Regions from separate parts of the Paenibacillus odorifer genome, predicted to be linked through region 3. Evidence: riboswitches for the same ligand, from Rfam matches in the RefSeq annotation. Region 3 holds a riboswitch; each other region holds the start of a gene.
What was found. Region 3 has a riboswitch for cyclic di-AMP ahead of PODO_RS00540 (C40 family peptidase). Riboswitches for the same ligand answer to the same signal wherever they lie in the genome.
Positions count from the first base shown of each region.

Region 1: it holds a riboswitch for cyclic di-AMP, as region 3 does, so the genes downstream of both, PODO_RS15935 (APC family permease) here and PODO_RS00540 (C40 family peptidase) in region 3, are expected to answer to the same signal.
Region 2: it holds a riboswitch for cyclic di-AMP, as region 3 does, so the genes downstream of both, PODO_RS02615 (hypothetical protein) here and PODO_RS00540 (C40 family peptidase) in region 3, are expected to answer to the same signal.
Region 4: it holds a riboswitch for cyclic di-AMP, as region 3 does, so the genes downstream of both, PODO_RS25365 (alpha/beta fold hydrolase) here and PODO_RS00540 (C40 family peptidase) in region 3, are expected to answer to the same signal.

Region 1 covers NZ_CP009428.1:3,672,930-3,680,673, reverse strand. Annotated here, with positions in the region: gene PODO_RS15945 (DsbA family protein) at 1-732, shown strand, start outside; gene PODO_RS15940 (disulfide oxidoreductase) at 729-1,193, shown strand; cyclic di-AMP (ydaO/yuaA leader) riboswitch at 1,388-1,547, shown strand; gene PODO_RS15935 (APC family permease) at 1,672-3,489, shown strand; gene PODO_RS15930 (iron-hydroxamate ABC transporter substrate-binding protein) at 3,693-4,700, shown strand; gene PODO_RS15925 (FecCD family ABC transporter permease) at 4,921-5,976, shown strand; gene PODO_RS15920 (FecCD family ABC transporter permease) at 5,976-7,010, shown strand; gene PODO_RS15915 (ABC transporter ATP-binding protein) at 7,066-7,744, shown strand, end outside.
Region 2 covers NZ_CP009428.1:594,599-602,342, reverse strand. Annotated here, with positions in the region: gene kdpB (potassium-transporting ATPase subunit KdpB) at 1-1,765, opposite strand, end outside; gene kdpA (potassium-transporting ATPase subunit KdpA) at 1,782-3,458, opposite strand; gene kdpF (K(+)-transporting ATPase subunit F) at 3,471-3,548, opposite strand; gene PODO_RS02620 (hypothetical protein) at 3,675-4,091, opposite strand; cyclic di-AMP (ydaO/yuaA leader) riboswitch at 4,344-4,533, opposite strand; cyclic di-AMP (ydaO/yuaA leader) riboswitch at 4,953-5,117, shown strand; gene PODO_RS02615 (hypothetical protein) at 5,186-5,740, shown strand; gene PODO_RS29815 (hypothetical protein) at 5,755-6,276, shown strand; gene PODO_RS02605 (hypothetical protein) at 6,338-6,769, shown strand; gene PODO_RS02600 (hypothetical protein) at 7,231-7,425, opposite strand; gene PODO_RS02595 (ABC transporter permease) at 7,457-7,744, opposite strand, start outside.
Region 3 covers NZ_CP009428.1:112,156-119,899, reverse strand. Annotated here, with positions in the region: gene PODO_RS00565 (transglycosylase domain-containing protein) at 1-428, shown strand, start outside; gene PODO_RS00560 (AbrB/MazE/SpoVT family DNA-binding domain-containing protein) at 635-1,108, shown strand; gene PODO_RS00555 (YwhD family protein) at 1,188-1,694, opposite strand; gene PODO_RS00550 (M1 family metallopeptidase) at 1,798-3,804, shown strand; gene PODO_RS00545 (hypothetical protein) at 3,810-4,646, shown strand; cyclic di-AMP (ydaO/yuaA leader) riboswitch at 4,864-5,002, shown strand; gene PODO_RS00540 (C40 family peptidase) at 5,060-5,488, shown strand; cyclic di-AMP (ydaO/yuaA leader) riboswitch at 5,851-5,993, shown strand; gene PODO_RS00535 (C40 family peptidase) at 5,999-6,490, shown strand; gene PODO_RS00530 (GNAT family N-acetyltransferase) at 6,679-7,164, shown strand; gene PODO_RS00525 (c-type cytochrome) at 7,292-7,648, shown strand; gene PODO_RS00520 (4a-hydroxytetrahydrobiopterin dehydratase) at 7,730-7,744, opposite strand, start outside.
Region 4 covers NZ_CP009428.1:5,822,450-5,830,193, reverse strand. Annotated here, with positions in the region: gene PODO_RS25385 (glycoside hydrolase family 43 protein) at 1-925, shown strand, start outside; gene PODO_RS25380 (endo-1,4-beta-xylanase) at 970-1,989, shown strand; gene PODO_RS25375 (alpha-glucuronidase family glycosyl hydrolase) at 2,072-4,126, shown strand; gene PODO_RS25370 (Nif3-like dinuclear metal center hexameric protein) at 4,151-4,945, shown strand; gene PODO_RS31580 (hypothetical protein) at 5,030-5,203, shown strand; cyclic di-AMP (ydaO/yuaA leader) riboswitch at 5,524-5,710, shown strand; gene PODO_RS25365 (alpha/beta fold hydrolase) at 5,816-6,625, shown strand.

The sequences.
Region 1 (7,744 bases), 3.3 Mb from region 3:
CCAAATGTTCCCCAGTTGAGCAAACAAGAGAAACGACGGGTAGAACAGGAGCAACAGAAGCAGAAAACGAGAATTTTAGTTATTAGTTCAATAGCTGTAGTAGTTATCATTTTTGTTGGATTGTTTATGTTAGCTTCGAAAGATGCAGCAAAGAATGTCTCTACAGGAGAACCGGTAGAATTCAATTACAGTGAGCTACCTAGGATTGGTAATGAGGATGCACCTGTTAAGCTTGTTGAATTTGGCGATTTCAAATGTCCAGCTTGTTCCCAGTTTGCTGGCTCCATGAAACCGAAAATTGTTCAAGATTTTGTCAACGAGGGAAAAGCAGCTCTTTACTTTGTAAATATGGCTTTCGTTGGTCCTGACTCTGAGACAGCTTCACTAGCTGCATTGTCTGTATACCATCAGAATAAGGATGAATTCTGGAAGTTCTATGATGCTGTATATGCGCAGCAAGGGGATGAGAGCGACGAATGGGCCACTGAGGATTTCTTGATAAGCCTTGCTGAAAAAGAGAAATTAGCGATCGATTACGATCTGTTGCGTAAAGACATCCAAGAGAAAACTTATGCAGATGAGCTGAAGAAAGACATTCAGTTGGCAACTGACGCAGGCGTGACAACTACGCCTTCGCTCTACATTAATGGGGTGAAAACGGCTGAACCTTTCGATATTGAAGCGATTACATCTGAAATTAACACCGCCGCAAAAGCAGTGGAGGCAAAGTGACAAAATTCCTATCTTTTTGCAAGCGTAACTGCCTCTATCTGGCCTGGTTTGTCTCTTTGGTTGCTGTAGCTGGTAGCTTGTATTTAAGTGAAGTCTTGAAATATGAACCTTGTAAGCTTTGCTGGTTTCAGCGGATTTTTATGTATCCGCAGTTATTTTTGTTGGGAATTGCCACTTTCCGTGGAGATAAGCGCATCATTCCTTATGTGCTTCCATTAAGTTTGATTGGTGGCAGTATCTCAATCTATCATTATGCGGAACAGAAGATTCCAGCGTTAAGTAAAGTTCTACCTTGTACAATTGTTGTTCCTTGTAATAAAGATTACTTGAACTACTTCGGATTTATTACGATTCCTTTGTTAGCTTTAATCGCTTTTGCTCTAATTAGTCTCCTTCTTTGGTATGGACGTAAGGAAGAAGAAATGATTGAAGTAGATGCAGAGGAGAGCTTAGGATTTTAGTTTTCGCTTTGGAAGTTACAAAAAAGCTGAAAAGGTATTAAAATCACGGGCTAGAGGGATAATTGAAGATAATGAAAGAGAGCATCCAATAAGACGCTATATTTGAGCTTATTGGATGTTTTTTCATTCTTTTTTCATTTTTTTCAACGCTTTACTGTAGGCACTTTGTAGACTAATATTAGACCTTGTGAGAAGTTGAATATGCGCTGAATTTTCTTAGGAAAAACGGGGGAACCAAACTTGGCATTCATGCCAATGGGGTGAATCGGAACCGGGTCGAACAGACCTGTACCGTAGGGCTATAACCACAGCCCGAATCCGCCAGCTAACCTCGTAAGCAAGGTGGGAAAATGACCATGCATAAGCATGCGGATCATTTCCGTATGCTTATTTTTGTGTCTGCATTTATGAAATCCACCGATGAAAACAGCGCACGGAAATTCCGTTTCAGCTCCCAAAGAAAGGAACTGTATCCACCATGGTAAGCAAGGTAAAACGACTATTGATCGGACGTCCGATGAAGTCGAATGAACTCGATCATGAAAAGTTATCCAAGGTTAAAGCACTGGCTGTCCTGTCTTCTGATGCGCTCTCGTCTGTAGCCTACGGAACGGAACAAATACTGATTGTACTGGTGGCTGCCGGGTTTACTGCCATCTGGTATTCCCTGCCAATTGCATTAGCCGTATTGGGCCTGCTGGCCATCCTGATTTTATCCTATCGGCAGACGATTTTTGCTTATCCGCAAGGAGGCGGAGCTTATATCGTAGCCAAGAGCAATCTTGGTATTCCGACAGGGCTGCTCGCTGGGGGTTCATTATTGGTGGATTACATTCTTACCGTAGCGGTTAGTGCCTCGGCAGGGACGGATGCGATCACATCGGCTTTTCCAAGTCTTCATAATCATACTGTTCTCATCGCTGTATCTGTTATCGTTCTATTAACAATCATTAATCTTCGCGGAGTGACTGAATCGGCTTCGTTCATCGCAATTCCAGTGTATTTGTTTGTGGTTTCGATTGTTGTTCTGATTATCTCCGGTATCGTTAAATATGCAATGGGTGGCGCGCATGCGAATGTTCCTGAAATAGGCAGCGCCGTATCTAATGTAAGTTTGTTTCTACTATTAAAAGCGTTTAGCTCTGGTTGTTCAGCCCTAACGGGGGTTGAGGCCGTATCTAATGCGATCCCAAACTTTAAAGCACCGGCTGAGAAGAATGCAGCCAAGACGCTAATGATCATGGGACTTATCCTTGGCTTTATGTTTACCGGAATCACTGTGCTGGCGTATTGGTATGGTATTGTGCCAGATGAAAAGGCTACGGTTGTCTCTCAGATCGCTGAATCGACCTTTGGCCGTGGCGGATTGTACTTTTTCATTCAAGGGATTACAGCAGTGATTTTGTTCTTGGCAGCTAATACAGCATATTCAGCGTTTCCGCTGCTTGCCTTTATGTTTGCAAAAGATAAATATCTGCCACACGCATTTATGGTCCGTGGTGACCGCCTGGGCTTCTCAAACGGCATTATTTTTCTAGGAGTTATGTCTATCATACTTGTGGCTGCATTCCATGGGAATACGGAAGGTTTGATTCCACTTTATGCGGTAGGCGTGTTCATTCCTTTTACCTTATCCCAACTGGGGATGATGGTGCATTGGATCAAAACAAGACCTGCTGGATGGGTGAAAAGATTTGTTGTAAATACCATCGGTATGCTGACTACATTGACGATTACGCTTATATTTATTATTACTAAATTCTCAAGCGTATGGATGGCATTCATTTTCTTACCTGCTGTAATGTTCGTGTTCCACCGTATTCATAAGCACTATTTGAACACTGCGGATCAACTGCGTATATGTCCGGCTACTGATAAACCTATAATTAAAGGAAGTACTGTAGTTGTTCCTGTTGCAGGGGTTACACGTGCTGTATTACATTCCATCAGCTATGCGAAGTCTCTAACAGATAATGTTGTTGCTGTGTATGTAGGCTTTGATGAAGAAGACATTCATAAGATGGAGCAACGGTGGGAGGAATGGAATCCAGGCGTACGCCTGATTGTACTTCGCTCCAGATATCGTAGTATCATTCGTCCGTTAGTGAAGTTTATCGATACGGTTGAGTGGAAGACAGCTGCGACGGATCACATCACGATTCTGATTCCACAGTTTATTACCAAACATTGGTGGCAAGCCGTGCTTCATAATCAGACCAGCTTTTTAATCCGCTCGTATCTAATGAATCAAAAGGACGTTGTAGTAGCGACTGTCCCTTATCATTTAAATAAATAAGTAGAAGATTAAAGATGAGGTTATATCCGGAACGTTCGGAATATAACCTCTTTTGTATTTTATATGAAGGAAATTGTTGCAAATCCACAGAATTTGAAATTTATATGTTGACACAGAGAATGAGAATCAATATCATTTAAAAGTGAAGCAGAGGTAAAGGTCACCTTTGAATATCAAAGCAGTTACATATAGGAGGGTTTTTAATGTTTTGGCTTAACAGAAAAAGATCAGGAAGCATGAAAGTGACAATGAGCGGACTAATAGTGATGACGCTATTACTTTCCGCTTGTGGTAATAATAATGCTGAAAGTTCATCAAATGCAGGAACAGCGCCTACAACAGCTCCTACAGCAGAATCTACAGAGGCACCTGCTGCTCCTAAGACATTAACAGATGCAATGGGCCATGAAGTAACGATTCCGGCTAATCCACAGCGCGTCCTGGGTTCATATTTGGAAGACTCATTGGTAACTCTGGGTGTGACTCCAGTAGCTCAATGGTCAGTTACAAATGGCGTTCAGGATTATCTGGCCACTGAATTGAAGGATGTTCCTACAATTAGTTACGATCTTCCGTTAGAGGCTGTAACCAGCTTTGCTCCGGATCTTATTATCATCCCATCGGAGTCTTCTGTTCAGAACGGGATTTACGATCAGTTGAATAAGATTGCACCCACTTATGTAATTGGGGATGAACTAAATCAAGATTGGCGCAAATCTTTGCTCAAGATTGGTGAGATTTTGAACAAAACCTCTGAAGCAGAAAAAGCCATTAAAGATTATGATGTTAAAGCAGCGGCTGCGAAAGAACAGCTTGCAGGAGCTATTGGACAAGAGTCCGCGGCTATTCTATGGTTGGTGCAAAAAAACTTCTATATTGTAGACGAAACCCGCAGCAGTGGTGCTGTATTATATACAGACCTTGGCGTAAAGCTTCCTAACTTAGTAACAGAGATCCCAGTAGGAACAAGAGCAACTTGGAATCCAATCTCGCTAGAGAAGCTTTCTGAGCTGACTGCAGATCATATTTTCCTTGTAAATAGTGATAAGACTGAGGGTTCGGAGATCTTAGATAGTGCAATTTGGAAGGGCATCCCAGCTGTGAAAGCTGGAAATGTGCATGAAATGAGCTCAACAAGCAGCTGGCTTTACAGTGGTGCGAACGCTGGCAGCAAAATCATTGACGATGTGCTAAAAAGTCTTGTGAAATAAAAGTCGTAATTCACCATGAATGAGACTGATCATTTCGGTGGGGAAGGGCGTGCAGATCAAGTATCTCGTGATACAAAGATCTGCACCATTTTTTTATAAACCAATCCCATAGTACGGAAAAATCGTTCCTGCAATTGTACAACATAAATATTTTTGCGATAATGAGAATGATTGTTGTTATCATATAAACCATTGTAACTATTGAATAAGGAGACAACCCATGGTTTCACCCTCAGATTTCGCAAATCGTATTAACAATGAACCCAAAAAAGCTCTACATACCCGACCGGCAGCTGCCATTGGTATTCTTATTTTTGGACTTGCTGCCATTGCCTTCGGATTGGCACTTTCGGTCTCAGTGGGTGCGGCAGATATCAAGTTAGCTACGGTATGGGAAGCAATATTTCATTTCAATCCAGATTTACAAAAACATCAGGTGATTAGAGAACTGCGATTTCCACGTGCTATTGCTGGCGCCTTAGTCGGTGCTTGCTTCGCAGTAGCAGGGGCTATCATGCAGGGGATGACAAGAAACCCGCTTGCGGATTCAGGGCTGTTAGGCTTGAATGCAGGAGCAGGAGTAGCGCTGGCAATAGTATTTGCTTTTGCACCCTCACTCTCATTCACTTCACTAATGTTGTATTGCTTTATCGGTGCCGCTGTGGCCTCTTTTATCGTATTCGGAATCGGTTCGCTTTCTTTTAATGGCCTGACCCCCTTGCGATTGACACTAGCAGGTTCGGCAGTTAGTGCTTTATTGGTTGCTATTAGTCAGGGAGTAGCTATTCTTTTCAACTTATCTCAGGATATAGCCTTCTGGTTAGCCGGTGGGATGGGTGGAGCTAGCTGGACTCAGATCAAGATTATATTCCCTTGGGTGGCCGTAGCCTTAATTGCAGCGATGATGTTATCACGATCCGTTACATTGCTCAGCTTAGGAAGAGAAGTTGCGGTTGGTCTGGGGCAGCGGACAAGGTTAGTTCAGTTGGCATGTATGATTGTTGTGGTTATCTTAGCTGGAAGTGCGGTTTCAACGGTTGGCCCGATTGCTTTTATAGGACTAATTATTCCACATGTTACACGTTATTTCGTTGGAGTGGACTACCGCTGGATTATACCTTGCTCGGCTGTTCTGGGGAGCTTATTGATTATCTTTGCAGATATTGCCGCAAGAATGATAAATGCACCGTATGAGACACCGCTAGGAGCCTTAATTGCCATCATCGGCGTACCTTTCTTTATTTATTTAGCGAGTAAGCGGAAGGGGGAGCTGTAATGCCCAAAATAACCCTTACTCCAGATGAAAAAGAACGCCGTACACGCGCCCTAACGGTGTTATCGCTCCTTGCTATACTGATCGTCGTGGTGTTTATAGTCAGTATGAATACAGGGTTTATGCGTCTATCCCCACTGGAGGTATTACATACACTGCTGGGTGATGGAACACATCAGCAAAAGCTTATTTTATTTGATTTCAGATTACCCCGCATCGTAATTTCATTGTTAGTTGGAGCGGGCTTTGCAGTATCAGGCTGTATTCTACAAAGTCTCGCACGTAATGCACTCGCCGAACCGGCTACGCTGGGCATAAGTGCTGGTGCAGGTTTTGCTGTAATCATTTTTATCTCGTTCTTTCCGGCTACAACAGCAGCTCCGGTATTTGTCTTGCCTCTCCTAGCGCTTGGTGGGGCTGGCCTGACCGCAGCTTTAATCTATATTCTTGCCTACCGGAAGGCAGATGGTCTGTCTCCTACAAGGCTGATCCTTATCGGGATTGCGGTCGCTGCAGGAATCAATGCTTGCCAGCTTGTATTGGCACTTAGGCTTGATCCTAATAATTATCAATTTGTAGCTACTTGGATCGCCGGGAAAATATGGGGTGGGGATTGGAGATTCGTCCTTGCTTTGCTGCCTTGGATCGCGATTCTGTTACCGTTCGCCTTCTATAAAGCCCGGGTTCTAAATGTATTGAATCTAGGGGACCATACTTCATTAGGTCTAGGAATGCGTGTGGAGAAGGAACGTATTCTCCTTCTGGTAACAGCCGTAGCGCTTGCCGGCTCCTGCGTCGCAGTAAGCGGAGGTATTGGCTTCGTCGGCCTGATAGCACCACACCTGGCTCGCAGGCTCGTGGGACCCCGTCATCAGGTGTTATTACCTGCTAGTGCTTTGACAGGGGCGCTTCTTATGATTACCGCTGATACCATCGGCAGATGGGTGTTGCAACCTGCGGAAGTTCCTACTGGCATTGTGGTTGCGATTATTGGCGCACCTTACTTTTTATATTTACTCGCCAAGTCTAAAGCGTAAATTAGTTCATACTTAGGAGCAAAGCTCCATAAAACTTTTAAGGGAGTTGTAGATCATGTCAGAACGTTTGAATACAGAAGAATTAAGTATTGGGTATGCAGAGGCTACTATAGTTAAAGGATTGAACTTGTCTATCCCTACGGGAAAAATCACCGCACTAGTGGGCGCTAACGGCTCCGGTAAATCTACAATCCTCAAAACGATGGCCCGGATTATGAAGCCGAAGAGTGGCACCGTAATGCTGGACGGCAAATCGATCCATAACTTTTCAACTAAAGAGGTTGCTAGGCAGCTAGCGATTCTACCGCAGAACCCAACGGCTCCTGACGGTCTGACGGTATCTGAGCTGGTCAGCTACGGTCGTTTCCCTCATCAGAAGGGATTTGGCACGATGACCGCTGAGGATCGCAACATCATCTCCAACGCCATCTCTGTTACGGGCATGGAATCTTTTCATGATCGCCCTATTGACCGTCTCTCAGGTGGACAACGTCAACGCGCATGGATCGCTATGGCGTTAGCTCAAGAAACAGATATTTTATTCCTTGACGAGCCTACAACCTTCCTAGATATGGCGCATCAGCTCGAAGTTCTTCAGCTATTGCAAAAGCTGAATGAGGAAGAAGGTCGTACCATCATCATGGTCGTGCATGATTTGAATCATGCTACTCGTTATGCGCAGCATATGGTAGCGATTAAGTCCGGTACTGTGGTTAGCGAAGGCTCACCTACTG
Region 2 (7,744 bases), 480 kb from region 3:
GAATAATCGCGAAGTATTTAGCGATATCATTCGCAATACTGAACGTTGTCAACGCGCCCCGCGTCATCAGTAGTTGTTTACCAATAGCTACAACCTCAATGATCTTCGAGGGATCGGAGTCCAGATCAACCATGTTTGCTGCTTCCTTAGCGGCTGTAGTCCCACTGTTCATCGCTAAGCCCACATCAGCTTGGGCAAGGGCAGGTGCGTCATTCGTTCCATCACCAGTCATTGCCACCAGCTTGCCTTCGTTCTGCTCGCGGCGGATAACCGCTATTTTATCCTCAGGTGTACTCTCTGCAATAAAATCATCTACCCCTGCTTCACGGGCAATAGTAGCTGCGGTCAGCGGATTGTCCCCTGTACACATGATAGTCTTGATTCCCATTTTTCGCAGCTCATCGAACCGCTCTTTCATGCCTGGCTTAACTGTATCCTTTAAGTAAATAAGTCCATAAATCCGGTTGTCTACCGCAACAGCAAGCGGGGTCCCCCCCATCCGAGCGATAGCATCGGAATTACTGTCGAGGTTCGCGGGAATGACTCCGCCCTTCGACTGTACCCATTTCTTCACGGAATCGACTGCCCCTTTACGAACAGATCGTCCATCCCGCAGATCTATACCACTCATCCGGGTCTCAGCCTTAAACTCTACGAGCTCTCCGCCTTCAGCAAGTTTGCTGTCATAGCTGCGTTCCAGCTTCTTAGCCAGCTCAATAACAGAACGTCCTTCCGGAGTCTCATCCTTTAGCGAACTAATAGCTGCCCAAGCCGTAAGCTCAGCTTCCGTTTCATCTCCAACTGGCACAAAATCACTCGCCATCCGGTTTCCGAAAGTAATCGTACCGGTCTTATCTAGAATCATTGTATTAATGTCGCCGGCAGCTTCAACGGCCTTCCCTGACATAGCAAGGACATTAAACTGTGTGACGCGGTCCATCCCTGCTATCCCGATAGCGGAGAGCAGTCCCCCGATTGTGGTCGGGATCAGACAGACCAGCAAGGCGATCATAACAGGAATATCTAGATCAACGCCCAGATAAGTCGCAATTGGCCGCAAGGTCACTACTACAATCAGGAAAATCAACGTCAGACTGATCAAGAGTGTATTTAGTGCAATTTCATTGGGTGTCTTCTGACGTTTCGCCCCTTCAACGAGGGAGATCATCCGATCCAAGAATGACTCACCGGGTTCACTGGTAATTTTGACTTTAATCTCATCACTAACTACCCGGGTGCCGCCTGTGACTGAGCCGAAATCTCCGCCGGCTTCCTTAATAACAGGTGCAGATTCACCTGTAATTGCCGATTCATCTACGGAGGCCAGCCCTTCAATCACTTCACCATCGCCAGGGATAAGTTCTCCCTGACTGACGATCACGATATCTCCTTTCCGCAGCTCGGAGGAAGAAACGGTCTTCACAGACCCTCCAACGAGCTTATTAGCTGTGATATCCTGTTTCGTTTTCTTAAGCGAATCCGCCTGGGCCTTCCCGCGGCCTTCAGCCAGCGCTTCAGCGAAGTTGGCAAACAGCACTGTGAATAACAGAATGAACAACACCGTGATATTGAAGCCTACCGATTTCTCTGCATTAAAATATCCGGGGGCCAGTACCATAAGCAATACAATAATCGTGCCGATTTCGACTACGAACATGACCGGATTTTTGATTAACGTCACCGGGTTAAGCTTAATAAAGCTATCCTTTACAGCGCTTAGGAGTATGGGTCCCGTCAGCAGCTTTTTTCTTTTTACAGTACTCATCTTGTTCTCCCTCTTCCTACCGTAAGGTCAAATATTCTGCAATCGGGCCGAGCACAATGACCGGCAGAAACGTCAGCGCACCGATAATCACTACCGTACCAATCAGAATTCCGGTGAACAGACCATTGTCTGTGCGGAATGTGCCAATCGTCTCAGGAACCGGCTTCTTCTGGATCAGTGAACCTGCAACTGCCAGCATTACGATTATAGAGACATAACGGCCAAGCAGCATTACGATCCCGGTTGTAACATTCCAAAAGGTGGTATTGTCCGCAAGCCCTTCAAATCCTGAACCATTGTTCGCGGCAGAAGAGACATATTCATATAACACTTGGCTAAGTCCATGGAATCCGGGATTCGTGATGGAACCGTTGCCCAAGTCCGTTAAGAACGCACCTGCTGTTGGTACAAGGATAATGAACGGATGCACAAGGATAGCAATCGCAATCAGCTTCATCTCCTTGGCTTCTATCTTTCGCCCGAGAAACTCTGGTGTTCTGCCAACCATTAGTCCACATAAGAAGACGCCCATGATGGCATACATCAGCATATTGATTAGTCCTACACCTTTTCCCCCGAAGACGTTATTGAGCATCATTAGGGCCAGAGGGGTAATGCCACCCAGCGGTGTCAGCGTATCATGCATATTGTTAACACTACCTGTCGTAGCTGCCGTTGTTACCGAAGTGAACAGCGAAGATTGCGGGATACCAAAACGCACCTCTTTACCTTCCATGCTGCCTTGCGAAGACTCGATCCCCAGCGCATTAATAGCGGGATTCCCTTTAGTTTCCGCATAATAATTCAGCCCCAGCAGCAGAACGAACAAGGTCATCATTGCTGTGAAAATCACCCAGCCCTGACGTTTGTTCTTAGCGAACAATCCGTACATATATGGCAAAGAGGCTGGCAACATCCACATAGAGAGAATCTCCAGAACGTTCGTAAGTGGATTAGGGTTCTCAAAAGGATGCGCTGAATTGGCTCCGAAGAAGCCGCCACCATTCGTACCTAAGTGTTTAATTGACTCCAAAGAAGCGACTGGACCGATAGCGATTTGTTGCGTCTGCCCTTCGAGTGTAGTGACCTCAAGCGATGGCTTGAGCGTTTGTGGCACATGCAACCCTACCAGCACCAATGAAACTAGCAGAGCTAATGGGATGAATACACGAATATGTGCTTTTACGAAGTCCTCAAAAAAATTCCCGACTGATTTCTGTCCTGTAATCCCTCTGACAAAAGCAACCGCAACAGAAAATCCGCTCGCTGCAGACGTGAACATCATCATCGTGATGACTGCCATTTGTGAAAAATACGATAGTCCCGTCTCCCCGCTATAATGCTGCAGGTTCGTATTGGTCATAAAGCTGATCACCGTATTAAATGAAAGCGTCTGTTCCATATCGGCAATTCCATTCGGGTTCAGCGGCAATCCCCGCTGTAATCTTAGAAAAATATAACTGAAAGCAACCAGTACGATATTAGTTAAAACAAAGCTGAGTGCATACTTCTTCCAGGACATTCCGTCCCGTTTTTTCAGGCCGATCAGCTTATAAATACCTTTCTCTGTGCCTGCAAACCAGCGATCCGTACGATTTGGTTCGTTAGAAAATACATGATATAAATACGTCCCCATCGGCTTGACCAACAAGATGAGAATTACAATTACGACGACTATTTGCAAAATGCCCATGAATGCCCCTCCTTAAAATTTCTCAGGATGAATCAACGCGTAAACCAGATATATAAACAACAGTAGGGTAACAGCGATTACTAGAATCACAGCTTATCCCTCCCCGTATCCTCAACTACACCTGCGCACCAGCGCATAAAGCCATAAAATAACCCGTAAATTACAGCTAACGAAGCCACCATATACAGATCCATCATATCTTCCGCACTCCTTCCATTATCCTTGATGAGGTGATCTATCGATTAGAAAATCAGCATCACCACTATGGGAATAGATTACATAGCTCGCACCAAGTCTTTTATAGACCAATCTAGGATTTATAGAACTTGTAATCACAAAAATTGGCTGTGTCGTCCAGGTACGGCACATCTGAATATAGCGGCAGCAAAGCGGAAAGCTGCTCTCAAACAGATATACCCTGCCTACCGGGAACGATGGGCGAAACCAAGTGCTCTGATGGCGGGTATCCACTAGAATAACCTGCTCGATTCCGAGCTCCTCTAGTAAAGCTTTCTCAGCCAGATTGTTGGTTAATCCCGCCATCTTAATACCCCTGAACTTCAGAAGTTTAATGAAATGTTCTCCCGCCTTTGTAGGCGCACATACAAGCACATATTCATTCTGATCCGTCATCTCTTTTTTCTCCTCCTGCTCATTTACAACAAGGAGGCAACGAAAATCTCCGAAAGGATGTTGACCTATCGTCATTTTCGGGCACAACCTAAAGCTCGGTTGTGTCACGTCATTAGACGCTGCCTTACAAATACCGCTAATGATGAATTTAGCGACCTCTTGGGGGAGGCCTCCATAAATGCTTTGCTTCTAAGAGCACAGCAAAAAGCCACAAAGGATCTCCTCTGTGGCTCGCTAGCGGTCACATTGCACTCATCCTCTCTCCATACGCTTACGAGGTTAGCTGTCGGATTCGGGCGGTGAGAGTCGCCCTACCTGTATAGATGCGAGCTCACTCGCACCCTCTACAGGATTCACCCCATAATCAGCTTCCGACTCTCACATCGGCTGCCGATTGTTGGTTCCCCCGCTTTCCTTATCGGAAATTAAGCGGATCAAATATTCGATTGTCGTTGAAACAGGAGTAATCATACTCTTATGCACGAAGACTTGTAAAACCTGAATGATGCCAAAATAATGCAAATTAAAAACTATTTTCCCATTAGATAGCGCTTACTTGATATCTAATCTCTCTATATCTCTTGTTTACTCGAGTTTCAAGCGTTTAATCGCTATCTATAACCCATGTGATTTTATTCACCTTTTTAGGGTGAAAATACTGCAAATTCCCTTTATAGGTTGAAACGCAAGAAGCTGAGGTTGAGCGAGAAAGAGGCGCGATAACACGCCATAAATACCTATTTACCTCGTTTTTCAGTCGTAGTCGGCAGGATATGGTTAAAATCGCTCTAAAAGAACATTTTCCGTTTTTTACAGAAAATCTTGAAAAGAGTATGATTCGGGTTGAATCTAATTCATGAAAAACAATCAACGCTGAGTTCCTGCATTCGCAGGGAACGGGGGAACCATCAGGCCACCTGGCCTACTTGGGGTGAATCCAAAGGAGACTGCGTAAGTCTCAATAGGTAGGGCGACTCTCACCGTCCGAATCCGACAGCTAACCTCGTAAGCGTAAAGAGAGAGACCCTTGATCCGCCACGCTTTGGCCCAGGTATATCTGCCTGTAATCCAAAACCGCAGCAGAGGTCCTCCTCTTGCTGCGGTTTTTGCGTTACCTGAGCCTGTTAGGTGATAGCACGCTGGATGGGGTGAATGTTTTGAAGCACTATTATTTAGGGATACATCAAGGGCTGCTTGAGCCGATAAGTCTAAATTACGTTTGTTTCGGGGCCTTGTGGTTCGAAGAAAATAATCACAGATACATTGTAGGTTATGCATTTGGCCAGAACCAGATCCAAGCCCTTCGCCAATTCAGTACACCTTCTTCTTGTAAAGACTGTTTAGACTCTAAGATTGTATATGAAATATATAAAAAAATTCGAGAACAACAACAGCAGCAGGATTGGTCATCGCATCAAAAACTCCCGTGGTTTACAGCCTTCAAGGAGCCTTGGAAAGATGTAAGCGCCGGTTGGTATGTCTTGAGATCCCGCAGCACCTTTCCCTTACATCTATCTGTTATACGGAAAGAGAAGTTCCGACTATGGCTAGAGCATACCGCAGTCTGTGAGAATAAAATGGAAATGCTCGCTTGTGTAGAAAAGGCTAGTGTCACTCATCATGTAGACTTAAAGCTTTTGGAAATCTAAGGAGGAACCCTACTATGGACCAGCGCAGACTATCCCGCATTGAAGTATTTGTATTGGATGAACCCGAGCCTATTCACTATGGAATGGAAGGGGCTGAAGGCTGCCGTTATGGTATTCTGAAGCTCACCTGTAAGGGAGGTTGCAGTTGGGGGGCTTGTCTAATCTCTGCCAACACCAAAAATTTCGATCTCATTAAATGGAGTTCTTTTTTACGGGCTATCTGTCATTGCCGTCTTGAGGAAGCGCTGGATAAGGTCCGCCGCGAAGGTTCAGATTGGGAGCAGGTTAAGCTTGAGCTAGTTCAGGGTGCTTTGCAGGATTTAAAGGCCAAGCTCCAGGGTAAATCCTTGGCAGGGCATATTCAGCAAGGGCGTCTGTACAGTGTTGCAGCTGGGGGGAGCAATTCCAGAAGTGAACGGCTCTACTACAAACCTTCCAAAGCTTTTTCCACTGCCTCCCAGCAGAAACACAGTTGCCCGGAACCAGACACCGCCGATCTTATCAATAAATCCATCTCTTACTTTTCTATATTATAGATTCAAGCAAATCTCTCATTCTGAAAGGATCGTGTTCACCATGCCTGACCCCTTACCTCCCGTGTCCACCTACAGTGCTAAATTTGCAGAGTGTGTTCAAAAGTATACTAATGAAGTCTACGTACTCAGTTCCATGTTATTAGAACAATCTAATGAGGCAGACAAGGTTACTATCCGCACCTTCACAGAGCTTCATAAAATATATCGTCAGGATAACTTCGACCCTCAGTTATTCTCTATCCACGCTTACCGCACTTGTATTCGCCAGTGTGCTGATTCTTTTGCCCGGCGCTCTCTTCTATCGGCTAAGGGATTACCTTGGGAGGAACAGCTTGTGAAGGTATTGTGGTACGGCTTAAAGCTGCCTCTTTCTCAAATAAGCATTATTCTGCAAAAAAGTGTTCCTGCACTGAAAGCACAGCTTAGAGCTGTACGGGAGCAGATGACCGACCAAGCGGATATACGAACGAGCGCAAATCTTTCTATAATTTAGTCACTGACTAGAATTCAGACGATCTTTAAGCGCATGAAGCATCTAACGGACTCAGGAGCCTTTAATTGAAGCTTTTCCTCAAATTTGGCCGGCGTTCGGACTCCAGTAGAAATCCCGAGCGATGAGCGTCTCGGATCGTCTTCAAGCAGGCCCTAATCATCTTCCACCAAGGCAAGGCTTACGGACCCAGATATCGTTATTTGCACGTTTATCGCCTTTTGAGCATAGTATCGGACTCCAGTGCAACTATTTGGTTAAAAGAGCTACTAATTCACTGTTTTTCATGCCAATAGCGACTATTGTGTCCGATATCTTGCCAAATCTCGATGATTGTTGCATTTAAGTGTTGCTGGGTCCGTTAGCTATATCAGCTCGTATACAAAGAGATTGCCAACTCAAAAACGGGGATATCCCAGCAACCATAAATGGCTGTTAGGATCCCCCCGAAAATTCAGTACCTACTATTGTGCCTTACTCTTACGCGCCTTACTGTACATCCACAATCCTGCCAACATCCCCACTATAGCAACACCGGTCAATACGCCTTGAACGAAATCCATAAAAGTGGAGCCATCCGGAAGCATTCTACTAACCGAAGCCAGTGATACCGAACTCATTAAAAGCATAATGGTATATTGTTCGCTTGTAGACATCATTAGCACTCCTTAAAAGTTATATGAGGCCTTCTTAGATCTTGTATGCTTTCATTGCTTTTCTGATTTCTTTAATACTTGGGCGTTTGCCGTACATCAGTACGCCGGTACGATAGATCTTGGCTGCCAGCCATCCGAAGATGAAGGTAGTCACAAGCAGGATCAGCAGCGATACAATGACTTGCCAGATCGCCACCTCACCGACACCAATTCGGAGCAGCATCGTCAATGGTGAAGTGAAAGGTACATAACTCGCTATCTTAACCACTAGAGTATCGGCATTGGAGATACTGAACAGTGGAACATAGAACGCTACGAAGCC
Region 3 (7,744 bases):
CGGTAGCCGGCAAGACCGGCACTACGGATACAGATGGCTGGATGGTAGGATTCACCCCGGAGCTATCAACGGCAGTCTGGGTTGGATACGACAAGGGGCGCGACATCGCAACTACCGACGGACGGCGTGCAGCTCCCATTTTCGCCCAATTTACTGAAAAGGCGCTGGAAAATGTTCCCCCAAAAATTTTTCCCATTCCAGATGGAGTGGTCAGCGTATACGTCAATCCGCAATCCGGTAAACTTGCTACAGCAGCATGTCCCGACAAAGAACTGGAAACCTTTATTAGTGGAACTGAGCCCACCGAATACTGCGAATTGCATGGAACTGGCGCCGCTCCTGCTGTCGATGACACACAAAGCAAGGTAAATCCTGCTGAAGAGAATCGTTCCCTATGGAAGAACATTAAACGCTGGTGGTTGAATTAGCCTCTTCATTTATATTGAAGGGGTTTTTCTTTTTTTTATAATTTATATATTGTAGTAACAACAGGATTTCTAAATTCAAATATCACTTATCGCATAAGGGATGTAACCGTTTTATTTATTATGCTTACCCCATTCTCTTAACTCACAATTACTGCTATAATAGTTATTAGAAACCAAAATATAATGATGTAAATGAGGGACATGGGATGAAGGATACAGGCATGATCCGGAGTTTAGACAGTCTTGGGAGAATTGTGGTTCCCGCAGAAATCCGTATGACGCGTAATATCGACATTGGTGATCCTATCGAATTTTTTGTTTTAGACGAAAAAATCATCGTCCTTAGGAAGTACACCTCGACAGAGTGTACATTTTGCAGAAGCCACGACCATGTCACCTACTATAAAGAGCAGTTTATTTGTAGCAGCTGTCTAAAAGAAATTGTCGATCCTGAACGCATGTCTCAATTGCCAGAGTCACGTGAGGATTTTGTTGTTGAGGCACCAGAGCACAACACCAGCATCCGAAAGTCGAAGACAGAGGAAATGTGCCAACGTCTGGAACAAGCTATTGAAGATCATCCCTATGCCAACCAAAAAGAACTTGCAGAAATCCTCGGGATTAGCCAAGCCAGAGTGAGTCAGCTCAAACGCAAGCTTAGCAGCACAAGCAAATCATAAATTAAAAAAGCTTCGACGCTCCTATTTCCGGAGGTCGAAGCTTTTTCTATATCGGATAACCCTTCTGGAGGCTCCTATACTATTCAGTCAGTGCAGCTTTAAGCTCATCTGAGGATGCATTCCACCATGTTTCATTATGAGAGATCAAAAGGGATTTGAGGGCCGATTTCTCAACGGCTCCAAGCCCTGCCACATCGATCTTGCGTTTGAGAGCTGCATCCAGCTTATTGACATGCTCAGCAAGAATTTTCCATCCGCGGCGCGCTTCTGTATCAATCCACATTTCACAGGCTGTGATTCCACCATAAAATTGAGCTTCCAATGTACGGTCTACCGCTACCCATACCACCCAAACCTGTCTTCCATTCGGTACGTCTTCACGATTCATGGAAAATTTAATTCCTTTTTCCACCTTACTCTTGGCATGCATGGCACCGATATCAATAACCGCCACATCACCATCAATAATGACAGGTGAAACGTTGTTGAGATCTATAGAGCCTGCTCCAAAGCCTTTATGTTTACTTTTAGCGTTCACAATATTTAAGGCAATCTGTTTCTTGCCCTCCGGTTGTATGTTGTCCACGAGTGCACACCCTTCCTCTTACGAATAATTTAATTTTAGCTAATAATGCGGCGATTGCAAACATATACATCCCGTAGATGCTTGTCACGGGAGGAATCACACTATGAAGTCACTGTCATTAAAGTACATCATCTTTGCGACCCTGGCCATCCTCGCGCTGCTGGGAGGAGGAATATGGGCCTTTTCAGGGGATAGCTCTACGGCTTCTGTTACTAGCTTCGCTTCAAAAGAGGCCAAGTCCTCCAGCGGCACAGCGCCTGCAGCCGTACCACAGCAGGTATTGCCTGAGAGCGCGCCCGTCCCGGCAGAGGAGGCTTTAAGCCAGCGGGTAGTCGAGTATCACATTGATGTCCAGCTTGTTCCTGACACAGAAACCTTAAAAGCTTCTGAGACAGTAACCTGGACACACCCCGGAGTAAAGCCAGTAAGTGATTTATATTTTCACATGTATCCAAATGCATTTGCCTCATCAGATACCACCTTTATGAAGGAATCCGGGGGGACGCTCAGAGGCGACAGCATGCCTGAGAACGGCTTCGGAAATATGACGCTGACCGATCTGCGCACGACAGAAGGAACTTCGCTAATGCAAAGAGTGCAATATGTCCAACCTGATGACGGCAATATCAACGATAAGACGCTCCTAAAGGTACATCTTCCTCAGCCTGTTAATGGTGGGGAAAGCGTAACACTTAAGCTTCAGTATGAAGTCCAGCTGCCCAAAATCTTTGCTCGCATGGGTGCTTCAGGTAACTTCGTTATGGCTGGGCAATGGTTCCCTAAGCTTAGTGTATACGAGCCGAGGGGCACACGCGGAGTTAAGGAAGAAGGCTGGGACCTGCATCAGTATCACGGAACCTCTGAGTTTTACAGTGATTTTGGCATCTTTAATGTAACGATTGCCGTCCCTTCCAACTATACGGTGGCTGCGACCGGATTTCCTGTAAAAAATGCCAAGCTCAAACAAGATCAGAAAATATATCAGTTCTACGCCGATGATGTCCACGATTTCGCTTGGGCCGCTTCCCCTGATTTTACAGTAGCTGAGGAAGCCTTCTCTACGCCGGAGGTGCCTGGAGTACGAATTAAGGTGTATCTCGACCCACTACACAAAGATTTAAAAGAGCGTTACCTTCAGGCTGCCAAGGCTGCCCTGACCTACTTCAGCAAATGGTATGGTCCTTATCCCTACTCTACGCTGTCTATTGTCGTCCCACCTAAGGAGGGCAACGGTGCTGGAGGAATGGAATACCCTACCCTTATTACAGCCTTTGGGGCCGCGGATTCTTCTCCAGATACCTCACTTGAAAGAACCGTCATTCATGAAATCGGCCATCAATACTTCTACGGTATGGTAGCCAGTAATGAATTCGAGGAGGCCTGGCTGGATGAAAGCTTCACTTCCTATGCCGAAGACAGACTTATGGAGCAAGAATACGGTATCAAGTCTAATTTGCCTTTACAGGCCAGCCTGGTAACTATACCTGAGCCGTTAAATCTGGAAACGTGGAAATATGCAGGGGCGGATTCCTATAGCCGAAATGTTTATATCCGCGGCAAGCTTGTACTTAAAGATATCGAACGCCAGGTAGGTACCAAAGCAATGAACAACATCATGTCCTCCTACGCTCGTAAGTTCCGTTTCGAGCATCCTGCTACGTCAGATTTTCAGAAAGTCGTTGAGAAGGTAACCAAAAAATCATGGCAGACCTATTTCGATGATTACATTTATGGTGATGGAGCGCCTGACTTCTCAGTAGATACGATTACTTTTAAAAAAAATAACAGCGGCGATGCTCCAAGCTACGAATCATTAGTGAAGATTTCAAACAAAGGGAGCCATTACGTTGATGTTCCCGTGAAATTCACATTCGCCGACAGCTCTTCGGTGCAGCGGGTCTGGAACGGTGAAGGAGCAGAGACTACGTTGCAATTGTTAAGCGATAAGCCTCTTCTCTCTGCTGAGATTGACCCTGAACATTCCATCTTATTGGAGAGCAAACATCTAAACAACTTTAGGCTGGCGGAAATAGAGCCCAAGACGCTCTCTCGCTGGACATTAAGTGTAACTAAACTACTTGAAACCGTGCTCGGAACTCTTGTCTGGTGAGGTGAATGATTGTGAGAACATCGATAACCCGCGGCTGGCAAAGCATGAAGGAGCAATTTTATATTTTAATTCTGCTCTTCATCTACCGACTGCTCTGGGGCTACTTTATGTATGGTTTCATCCGATCTGCTATTATTCCGATTCTACTGCGCTATCCGGATAAAGACGCCGGAGGCAGCGGTATGGGCAGACTGTTATATTATATCGAGGGACAGTTCAGCTTGAATACGGACCCTGCGATACGCACTTGGTTATGGATGCTTCTGGCGCTTGTTGTCTTGCGACTTCTGCTTTCCCCTTTCATAAGGGCAGGATTGCTGCATGAGCTCCACCAGGAGCGAAAGGGCGAGCGTGGACTGTTCTTTTTCCCTGGCATGAAGATCTATGGACTACCTGTCTTAGTCTTTAGCCTAATCGAATGGGTGCTGACCCTGCTGCCGCTTTACTGGCTTGCTCCAAAAATGTACGGGCTGTTCTTATCCTCTTTGTTTAACTACGCTTTGTTACTTCATTTAGTACCATACGTATTGGCATGGCTTATATATATTTTTATCGTGCGCCTGTTTCTTCTATATATGCAGTTTGGTTACACCGGCGGTACAGGAATGTTCTCCTCACTGTTCATCTGCTTGCGGTCACTGATTCCTGCTATAGGTGTTTCCATTGTACTTGGTGCGGGAGGCTTGCTCTTACTGCTAGTGTGCGGACTGACGGGTCTGTTCTGTCCCGGCCTACCGGCACTTATAATACGGCAAATCTCACCACTACCTTCTACGCTCTTAAAAATGTGGGGAATCTCTGCACAATATCATCTATGGCGTAGCAAAGCATTTCCACAATAAATCAACCTTATTTGACATAATAAAAAGGTCCCAATTCCTGTATTTAGGAGCTGGGACTTTTTCTCAATACGGATAACTTAAGAGTATTTGCAAAATCGTAAAAGCTCTGTTACAATAAGTCCTGTGCTATTAGTAACAATTTTGTAATCAATTGAAACGATTCCTACATAACTAAATGTATTTATCGTAAGTGTAACTGTCGAAACGTCATTCTCTGGTGCTTAACACGCCTAATTCCTTTGCACCGGGAAGTGGGGGAACCATATTTTGGGTGAATTGATCTCGCTTTACAGGGATCATAGGGAATCTTCTACCGAACCCTTAAGCTAACCTCGCAGGCCTTGGAAGGAGTACATCTTTTGAAAAGACATAATTTAAGAAAAAAATGCGTCGCTGCGGCGCTAGGACTTGTAATGGCATTATCTATTGGTGGAGGAAGCGCCTTTGCCGACTCTAAAATGGACTCTGTAATCTCAAAGACTATTGGAGTTGCCTATAAAACCGGAGGTACAAGCACTGCCGGATTTGATTGCTCTGGATTTACAAAGTATGTATTCAAGAATGTGGGTCTTACTTTACCTCGTACATCAAAAGCTCAATATAGCGTTGGAACTGCTGTATCCAAAAGCAATCTGCGTTCTGGTGATCTAGTGTTCTTTAACACACTTGGCAATGGAGTATCCCATGTCGGCATTTATGTTGGAAACGGAAAATTCGCACAATCGTCCTCTTCGCGTGGAGTGACCATCACTTCACTCAGTCAGGCCTACTGGGCCAATCGTTATGTTGGCGCTAAAAGAGTAATGAGTACTTCAGCTTATCAAGCTGTAGCCTTCGATTGAAACCTTCCTCACAACTATAACCTCACAATTACAACTATATGAACCTGAATCTGATTATGCCCGTAATCAAATTCGGGTTTTTCTTTATTCCATAATATATTTTTACACTATTAGAGCCCAATTGAAACACGTTTATTTGATAAAAATTGCAATTATATTAAAAATTAGGTCATTATTAACGCTTACATATGCCTTTCTACCGTAAAAATGCCAATTTTTCTGCATTAATATGTTAAAAACGATTGCCAAGCGGCTTTCTGTTTGTTACAATTAGCGCAGTGAGATTTTAGTAACATTTTTGTAATCATTAAGTTGTTATTTACAAAGGTTTTGTCATGTATTGATTACAAGCTAATCCTAATCAACAGTATGAGCCGAGTTTCCTAACTATTAGGAAAACGGGGGAACCAACTTTGGGTGAATTGACCTCCATTATATAGAGAGGTCATAGGGGACCTTCAACCGAACCCTTAAGCTAACCTCGTAGGCATTTGGAAGGGGTATACACTTTTGAAGAAGAAGTTAGCAGCAGCAGTACTAAGCTTTTCCATCATCCTCACCATCGGAGCAGGAAGCGCTTTCGCAGATTCCAAAATGGATAAAGTGATTGACAAGGCCATCGGTACTAAATACGTATCCGGCGGTATATCCACTAACGGATTTGATTGCTCCGGATTTACAATGTATGTGTTTGATAAGATTGGCATTAACCTTCCACACCAATCAGGTTCCCAATATCAAATGGGCACAGCAATCTCCCGTGATGATATAAGAGCCGGAGATCTTGTATTCTTCAATACAAGTGGCAAAGGTGTCTCCCATGTCGGCATTTATGTCGGTGAAGGTAAGTTCGCACACGCTTCTACCTCACGCGGTGTTACGATTAGCTCTCTGAGTGATAGCTACTACGTGAAACGCTACGTTGGTGCCAAGCGCATTATGAGCACAGACGCTTACCAATCGGTTGCTGCTGAATCGGAAGACAATGATGATGTGCAATAAATAACGTACATAGGCTCTTTTCCAAGGTACTCTTGGAGGAGAGCTTGTTTTTTTGTCTTATTACTTATTTACCCCTCTCATAATTTGTAAAACATTCCCCTCATATAAAGTTTCTGAGTCGAACCTCCCCCATTTTGTATATAATTAATAATATAGCAATGTCCTCGTGAAAGGAGATCGTTGACCTTATGATAAATCCCTCGGTAACTTTTCATGTTGTTCCTATGGAGGCAATTCACGGAGAAGCTATTTGTAAGTGGAGCTATACGCCCCCATATAATATTTATGGCTGGATGCCGTGGGAGCAGATGCAGGCTCTTGGCATCGAGTTTGGTGATCCGCAGCTCCGGGAGGAACAATATATCTCCATATTAAATGAAAATGAGGTTTTGTGCGGATTCGCACAGTTGTTCCCGATGGAAGGAGTCGTCCGTTTAGGAGTTGGGATGCGCCCCGATCTATGCGGCCATGGTTTAGGCAAACTATTCGTAGATGCCATCGTCCAGACAGCCTTGAATCGTTATCCTGATCGTGAGATAGATCTGGAAGTCCTGACCTGGAACCAACGCGCCATTCGAACTTATCAAAAATGTGGATTTACGATTACAGATACGTATGAACGCCGCACACCTACAGGAGACAAACCTTTTTATTGCATGGTCTATGACAAATGATATTAAATACCAGATATTTCATAAGAATGATTGTATTCTCGTTCATTTTTTTGTCACAAACCCTATGATAACGCTTCACCATAAGCTATAATGTAGGGAGCAGCTTACATAGAAGGGACGAATTGGGATGCAGAAATGGATCATGAGCGGTTTGTTTTTTGCCGCCTGTGCCTTTGCGGTAGTACTCATGTTTACACTTCCGGGTAAAGAAGAGGTAGCAGAAGAAAATAAGCCCACGATGCCGGTAGTTCAACTGGACGCGGCAAAGGCAGAAGCAACCGTGAAAGCCAGCTGTATCACCTGTCACGGCGATCAGCTTCAAGGTGGAGTTGGACCAAGTCTTCAGAATGAAGGCGGTCAGCATGACGCTGAGGAAATCTACAGCATCGTCACCAAAGGACGTGGCCAAATGCCTTCCTTTAAGGAGAAGCTAGCTCCTGAAGAGATCGCCAACGTCGCACTCTGGCTCTCAGAGAAAAAGTAACCAGCCAAGCAACCAAAAACGCCCGTGTATGAGATAGGTGACTATCTGTGCACGGGCGTTTATTTTATGATTTTGGCTAAACTAATGATTTTTTTC
Region 4 (7,744 bases), 1.1 Mb from region 3:
TCGGGAGATCATTGGCCGCAGCTCCTCTCCTTATGGACCATTTGAACGATTGCCGCATCCGATATTGACGCACAGCGGTACTGATAATCCCATTCAGTATTTAGGGCATGCCGATTTGATTGAGGATCGTAACGGGGATTGGTGGGCCGTATTCCTTGGAGTAAGACTAGTAGATGCAAAATTTACTGTGCTTGGAAGAGAGACTTTCCTTGCTCCCGTAAGCTGGACTGAAGACGGATGGCCGATGATCGATAATAATGAAGACACTGTCGGACTGGAAATGAAGGTTTCACGTGTACCTGGTCAATCACCAAAACCTGAGACTAGTGGAAGATATGATTTTGATGAACATGTATTGCCGCTGGGATTAGCCTTTCTGCGGAATCCGGCTGAGGGAAGCTGGTCCTTAAACGAACGGCAGGGATGGTTATCTCTTCGAGGACAACCGAAAGGTCTCAGTGAAGTAGGCCAAGTGGCTTTTGTAGGCAGAAGACAGCAGCATACTTCAGCAGAATGGAGCACACTGCTTGAAATGCCTTCATCTATTGCTGATGTGGAGGCTGGACTTTGCGCCAGATTAGATGAGAACGCTCATTATGAAATTGGACTTGTTCAAAAAAACGGCCAAAGAGTGATTACAGCTCATGTGACCATGGATGGAATAACCCATACAGCGGCAGAGATTCCAACTACTGCCGAGCGAATTTATTTGAAAGCTAAGGCTGAGCTTAACGAATACAGCTTCCTGTATTCTTTGGATGGGCAGGAGTGGAATACGCTATCAACAGCGGCAGCTTATCCATTATCCCCCCAAGCCGTAAAAGGAAATGGATTTACGGGTGTTCTTATCGGCTTATATGCGACAGGTCATGGCAAGGTAGCTGAGGTGCCTGCCTACTTCGATTGGTTCGATTATCAGTCTTAATTATTAGAATACTGATATAAATGCGTTTGTCAGGAGGGAACTTGTTGAGACAAGCTAGTGATTACACAGAACCTGTTCTAAAAACAATATTTGCTGAGGATTTCAAAATTGGCGCAGCCGTTAACCCGTTGACGATACAATCACAGGAGCATTTGCTCGCCTATCATTTCAATAGCATTACCGCTGAGAATGAGATGAAGTTTGAAAGTCTGCATCCGCTTGAAGACATTTATAACTTTAAACTAGCAGATCAGTTGGTTGCCTTCGCCCGAAAACATCATATGGCTATGCGTGGGCATACTTTAGTCTGGCATAACCAGACTACGGACTGGTTGTTTGAGGATAAGATGGGCGGGCGTGTAAGCAAAGAGACATTGCTTGCACGGCTCAAATCACATATTCAGACCGTGGTTGGGCGTTACAAGGAAGATATCTATGCTTGGGATGTTGTAAATGAAGTTATTGCAGATGAAGGAGAAGAACTTCTTCGCCAGTCAAAGTGGCTGGATATTGTCGGACCGGAGTTTATCGGCAAAGCGTTTGAATTCGCTCATGAAGCCGATCCAAAGGCTTTGTTATTCTACAACGACTATAACGAGTCTAATCCCCTTAAGCGCGACAAAATCTATAAAATGGTGAAGTCGCTGCTGGAACAGGAAGTACCGATCCATGGCGTCGGATTGCAAGCGCACTGGAATCTATACGATCCGGACTTAGATGAAATACGTGCTGCTATTGAGAAGTATGCATCTTTAGGGCTTCAGCTCCAATTGACAGAGCTGGATGTGTCCATGTTCCGTTTCGATGACAAACGAATGGATTTAAAGGTTGCACCTGCCGAACTGCTCGAGCTGCAGGCAGAGCGGTATGAAGCGATGTTTGCTCTGTTGAAAGAATACCGCGACGTGATTAGCTCAGTCACTTTCTGGGGAGCAGCGGATGACTATACATGGCTGGACGGCTTCCCTGTTCGGGGACGGAAAAATTGGCCATTTCTATTCGATGAGCAGCATAATCCTAAGCCGGCTTATCATCAATTGCTTAACGCTGTCACCAAATTATAGAGCGGGTAATCTGCTCAAGCTTGCGAATTTTGAACCCGTCCTTTTTAATCCAGGGCGGGTTATTTATACGGGAGGAATATACATGACAAATACCGCTTATGAGGCTTGGCTCAACTATGGCAAGCTGAAATCTGGATCTCTATACAATCAATATTTAAATTGGTGTGGTGAGTTGGTTGTAACGGAGGACAACGAGACGATTCAGGCAGCAGCCGCGGAATTCATACAGGGGATGACCTCTATGCTGGGCAAAGCGCCACTGCTCACAGCGCAACCAGAAGGACCGTGTATCGTTATAGGAACCTTCCAAGGGGGGAATCCGTTAATTGGTAGAGTATTCGGAGGAGAGCGAACCGATTCACTAGGTCCTGAAGGTTTCCTTATACGTACAAACGCTACTGAGCGATGTATCGCTATCGGTGCTTTAACGTCTGTTGGAATTTTGTATGGTGTATTCCATCTTTTACGGCTGATAGGAACAGAAAGCGAGATAGACGCTCTAGATTTATCTATGAATCCGGTGAACGGCCTGCGAATGATTAATCACTGGGATAATTTTGATGGCAGTATTGAACGTGGCTATGCTGGACGCTCCTTTTTTTACGAGTCCAATCAATTTCTTAACGATACAAAGCGGCTACGTGATTATGCCAGATTAATGTCCTCTGTGGGGATCAACGCGATTTCGATTAACAATGTGAATGTTCATGAGCTTGAATCTCTATTTATAACGGAGCAATATTTGCCTGATATCGCGTTGATTGCAGGAATATTCCGCGTATACGGGATTAAGCTATTCCTCAGTGCTAACTTCGCCAGCCCGATACAGATCGGAGCATTGGACACAGCTGATCCTCTGGACCCAGCGGTGCGGAAATGGTGGAAAGATAAGGCTAGTGAGGTTTATCGGGCGATACCTGATTTTGGCGGGTTTGTGGTCAAAGCGGATTCAGAAAATCGACCAGGACCATTCACTTACGGACGTGACCATGCAGATGGCGCCAACATGCTGGGAGAAGCACTGGAGCCGTTTGGCGGAATCGTGATTTGGCGTTGTTTCGTATATAACTGCAAGCAGGATTGGCGTGACCGTAAGACAGATCGGGCCAGAGCGGCATATGATCATTTCAAACCATTGGATGGCCGGTTTAATGATAATGTAGTGCTGCAAATCAAGAATGGACCGATGGATTTTCAAGTTAGAGAACCGGTATCTCCGCTGTTTGGCGCACTGGAACATACCAATCATCTGATGGAGTTTCAGATTGCTCAAGAATATACGGGGCAGCAGCGGCATCTCTGTTATCTTGTTCCACAGTGGAAAGAAGTCCTTGATTTCAATACTTATGCCAAAGGGCAAACTACGCTTGTGAAACATATTGTGGACGGATCGGTGTGGGGAAATAAGTATAATGGTGTGGCTGCTGTAACTAATGTTGGAGATGACATGAACTGGACGGGGCATGGGTTAGCTCAAGCTAATCTGTATGGATATGGAAGATTAATTTGGAATCCGGAGCTGACGGCAAAAGAAATAGCTGAGGAATGGATTCGGCTTACCTTTGGCACTGATGAAGGTCTAGTGGCTGCTATTCGCGGGATGTTGATGGACTCATGGAGGATTTACGAATCTTACACAGCTCCATTAGGTGTGGGTTGGATGGTTAATCCGGATCATCATTATGGGCCGAATGTGGATGGGTATGAATACGCCAAGTGGGGAACGTACCATTATGCGGATCATAAAGGCATTGGTGTGGATCGTTCAGTCAAATCGGGAACGGGTTATAGTGGACAGTATATGGGTCTTAATGCATCAAACTATGAGAATCTAGCGTCTTGTCCAGAAGAGCTGTTGCTGTTCTTTCATCATGTTCCATACACGCATGTTCTGCAATCGGGGCAAACGGTTATACAACATATTTACGATACTCATTTCGAGGGGGCAGAGCAGGCTGCACAGCTTCTAGCGACATGGGAATCACTTGAAGGCAGCGTGGATAGTGGATTGTATATGCAAGTGAAGCAACGTCTTGAAGAGCAAGCAGAGCATGCGCAGGAATGGAGAGATCGGATCAATACGTATTTTTACCGCAAGAGCGGAATTGAGGATCTTAAAGGCAGAAAGATTTATTAGATTTCGAATCGAGGGATGATGATAGTGAGCCTCACGATTAGAGCGATTATGGAAGATTTAATGGGAACTGTGGAACAGGTAGAAGGCACTGTCGATATTCTGAACCCAGGGGAACCGGAAACTGAAGTCACAGGGATTATTACGGCCTTCTCTGCCACACAAAATGTTGTGGAGCAAGCAATAGCGTTAGGAGCCAATTTGCTGATCACGCATGAAGGTGTATTTTATAGCCATCATGCGGCGAGCGAGTGGTTAGAAGGTGATCCGGTTTATCATGCGAAAAAAAGTCTGATCGAACATTCCCAAATTGCTATTTTTCGTTATCATGATTATTGGCATCGGCAAAAGCCGGATGGAATTATGGTGGGTTTGCTGGGAGAACTAGATTGGTCCGCATACGTGGAAGAGCAGCAAGCAGCTGCTACGATTCTCACTATTCCTGCTATGACTGTACTGGAAGCTGCTCAGTATATTAAAAGTAAGCTAGGGATCTCTTATGTACGCGCTGCTGGTGACCTGTCTCTGTCCTGCAAACGCGTAGGGATATTAGTAGGTTACAGAGGAGGCGGGACGATGGCTATTCCGCATTTTAATGATCACAATCTTGATTTAATTATTGCTGGAGAGGGACCAGAGTGGGAGACTCCGGAATATGTGCGGGATGCAGGGCACCAAGGCAGATCTAAAGCGCTCATCATGTTAGGTCATGCGGAGAGTGAAGCGCCGGGAATGAAATATTTAGCTGAAATCTTAGCAGACAAATATCCCATGCTTCCTAGCCGGTTCATTGCTGAACAACCCATCTATCAGATGGTTTAATCTGGGGAAATAAAGAGTACGGAATAAATAAACATATTATGGAGAAAATGAAGGGAAACAGGTCACTGAGAAAGGAGTGTTTCAATGGAAATTCCTTTGGAGGCTGATGAAGTATTAAGTCGGATCAAAAAGCTGCAAAGCGACGGAAGCTCGATCAGTAAAAAACAAGTAAAGCAGAGCGATCCTGAGCTTATGAGAAGTGCGCTGTTCTTTTTTCCAAGCTGGGAGCATGCATTGAAAAACGCCGATCTTTTGTAGCCATAGTATTGTAAGAGGAAGCTAAGTGGACAGGGGAATATCTCTGATTCTGCTTAGCTTTTTTCATATCTCCAGTGAAAAGGATGGCCTTTATATAGAAAGTACTGGTGTTTTAACCTCCGTTTGGCTTGGTTCAGAGCCATTTTCTTAAATAAAACGAGTAAACAAGAGCAAAAGAAAGAGAAAATGAAGAGTATGCTCAATATGAAATGAAAAGCATTGCTTTCAACATTATTTTGACCAGAGCCCTCCTTTACAAGCAAACCTTACAAGAGTATGATTCATCTCAGAACTGACAATTATCTTAAATTTACAATTACATAAGCAATCCGCTTAATTTCCGTTTCTGGAAAGCGGGGGAACCAACAACTGGCAGCCGATGTGAGAGTCGGCACTGGTTATGGGGTGAATCCTGTTCCGGGTGCATAACATGCATCCCTGCAGGTAGGGCAACTCTCACTGCCCGAATCCGACAGCTAACCTCGTAAGCGTATGGAGAGAGGATGAATGGCGTGTTTAGTGATGAATAGCCACAGAGAATCCCTCTGTGGTTTTTTGCTGCGTTTTTAAGCAGATATAGTCGTAGAATTTATTATGAAAGAGGTGTTACCTTTGCCTATCGCTAAACTGAACGGAACTTCGCTCTATTATGAAATCAATGGAACTGGCACTCCGGTTGTGTTTATCCATGGACATGGATTAACACACAGTATGTTCAAACCACAGCTGGAGTATTTTTCCGATAAATATAAAGTGATTTTGTGCGATTTACGGGGGAATGGTAAGTCTGGTAAACTGCTGGAGGCCCCACATGAGATTATTGAGACGCAATGTCTGGATTTGATTATGCTGTTGAATGACCTAGGTATCCGTGAAGCAGTTTTTGTAGGAATCGCCTATGGTGGCTTAGTCGTTCAGCATATTGCCAAACAATATCCTGAGCGTGTAAAAGCAATTGTGGTCGCAGACAGCTTCTGTAGGACTCACGGATCAACAATTGTAGGGAAAATACAAACTATGGCAGCATATTGCAGTTTGCTAATGTATTATCTCCCAAGCGAGCTGGTGTTGCCTTCGATTCGGATGATGTACCGAGAGCGCTGGAGTCTGGCCTACAATGAGATTAGAAGAGGGCTGCTGGACAAACGTCCCCGGGAGCTTTATCGGCAAAGGCTGGCTACGAGCCATGTTGATTACACCAGATGCTTAAAGGCTTTTAAACGTCCTGCTTTATGTATTGTAGGGGACTTTAATGAATTTGGAGTGAATTGTATGAAGGAAATGGTGTCCCAGCTGCCACATGCGCAGTTGGCGATTATTCCGAACGCATTAGATCCAAGTAATCTGTGCCAGCCGGAGCAATTCAATGCGATTCTTCAGCGTTTCTTGGAGAAGCAGCAGGGCAGTCAGCAGATTAGCTGATCTATAGGGAGACCTTTACAAGCGAAGCGTTTAAGTGGAAAAAGACGTCCCATAGCCAGGGGGAATGAGCTGGCTATGGGACGTCTTTCTGGGTAGAACTTTAAGGAAATTCTCCCTAAAGTGAAGGGGATTATGGCTTCTAGCACGTGAATTAGGGAAATTCTCCCTAAAGTGAAGGGAATTATGGCTCCTAGAACGTGGATTAGGGAAATCCTCCCTAATAATAGGATGTTTTTAGCCATAAATGGGTATTTGCATGAATTTTTAGGGAGGATTTCCCTAAAAACCTTATTTTAAAGCGATTATCGATGAATATTAGGGAGGATTTCCCTAATATAATGGATATCTAACTAAAGGCTGGCTCATCAGTAGTGAAATCTACGAATGAGCCAGCCTTTGGTATTTTACTAACCGGTGGATGTTGAACATTTACAAGCATATTGTACCTAGAACGCCACTTAATGTCCCTACCCTACCACAGCATCAAATATAGCTCACCCGACGTGGGAAAGAACAGTAGACTCTAAGTAGTGAAGGTAAGAGTATAGAAGGGGCGTAGTAAGCGGTTCACCCGACGTGGGAAAGAACAGTAGTCTCTAAGTAGTGAAGGTAAGAGTATAGAAGGGGCGTAGTAAGCAGCTCACCCGACGTGGGAGAGTACGGTAGACCTAAGTAGTTAAGGTAATTGTATAGAGGAAGGCATAGTAAGCGGCTCACCCGACGTGGGAAAGAACGGTAGACCCTAAGTAGTGAAGGTAAGTGTATAGAAGGAGGCGTAGTAAGCAGCTCATCCGACGTGGGAGAGTACGGTAGACCTAAGTAGTTAAGGTAAGTGTATAGAGGGAGGCATAGTAAGCAGCTCATCCGACGTGGGAAAGAAACAGTAGACTCTAAGTAGTGATTGTAAGTGTATAGAAGGAGGTGTAATAAGCAGCGTATCTGCAGCTCCTGATCGAGACCAAAGGAAAGGAAGGTTTCGGTAATAGGGATTCAGCCTCCGGACATGAGTAGGAGAGAAGAAGAGCGGGGAGTGACATTGACAGACTATCGGACTCAAGCGCTCTTATTTGCAATATTTTCCTATTTTTGAGTTGCTATTGGACCCCATAGGCGTTATTT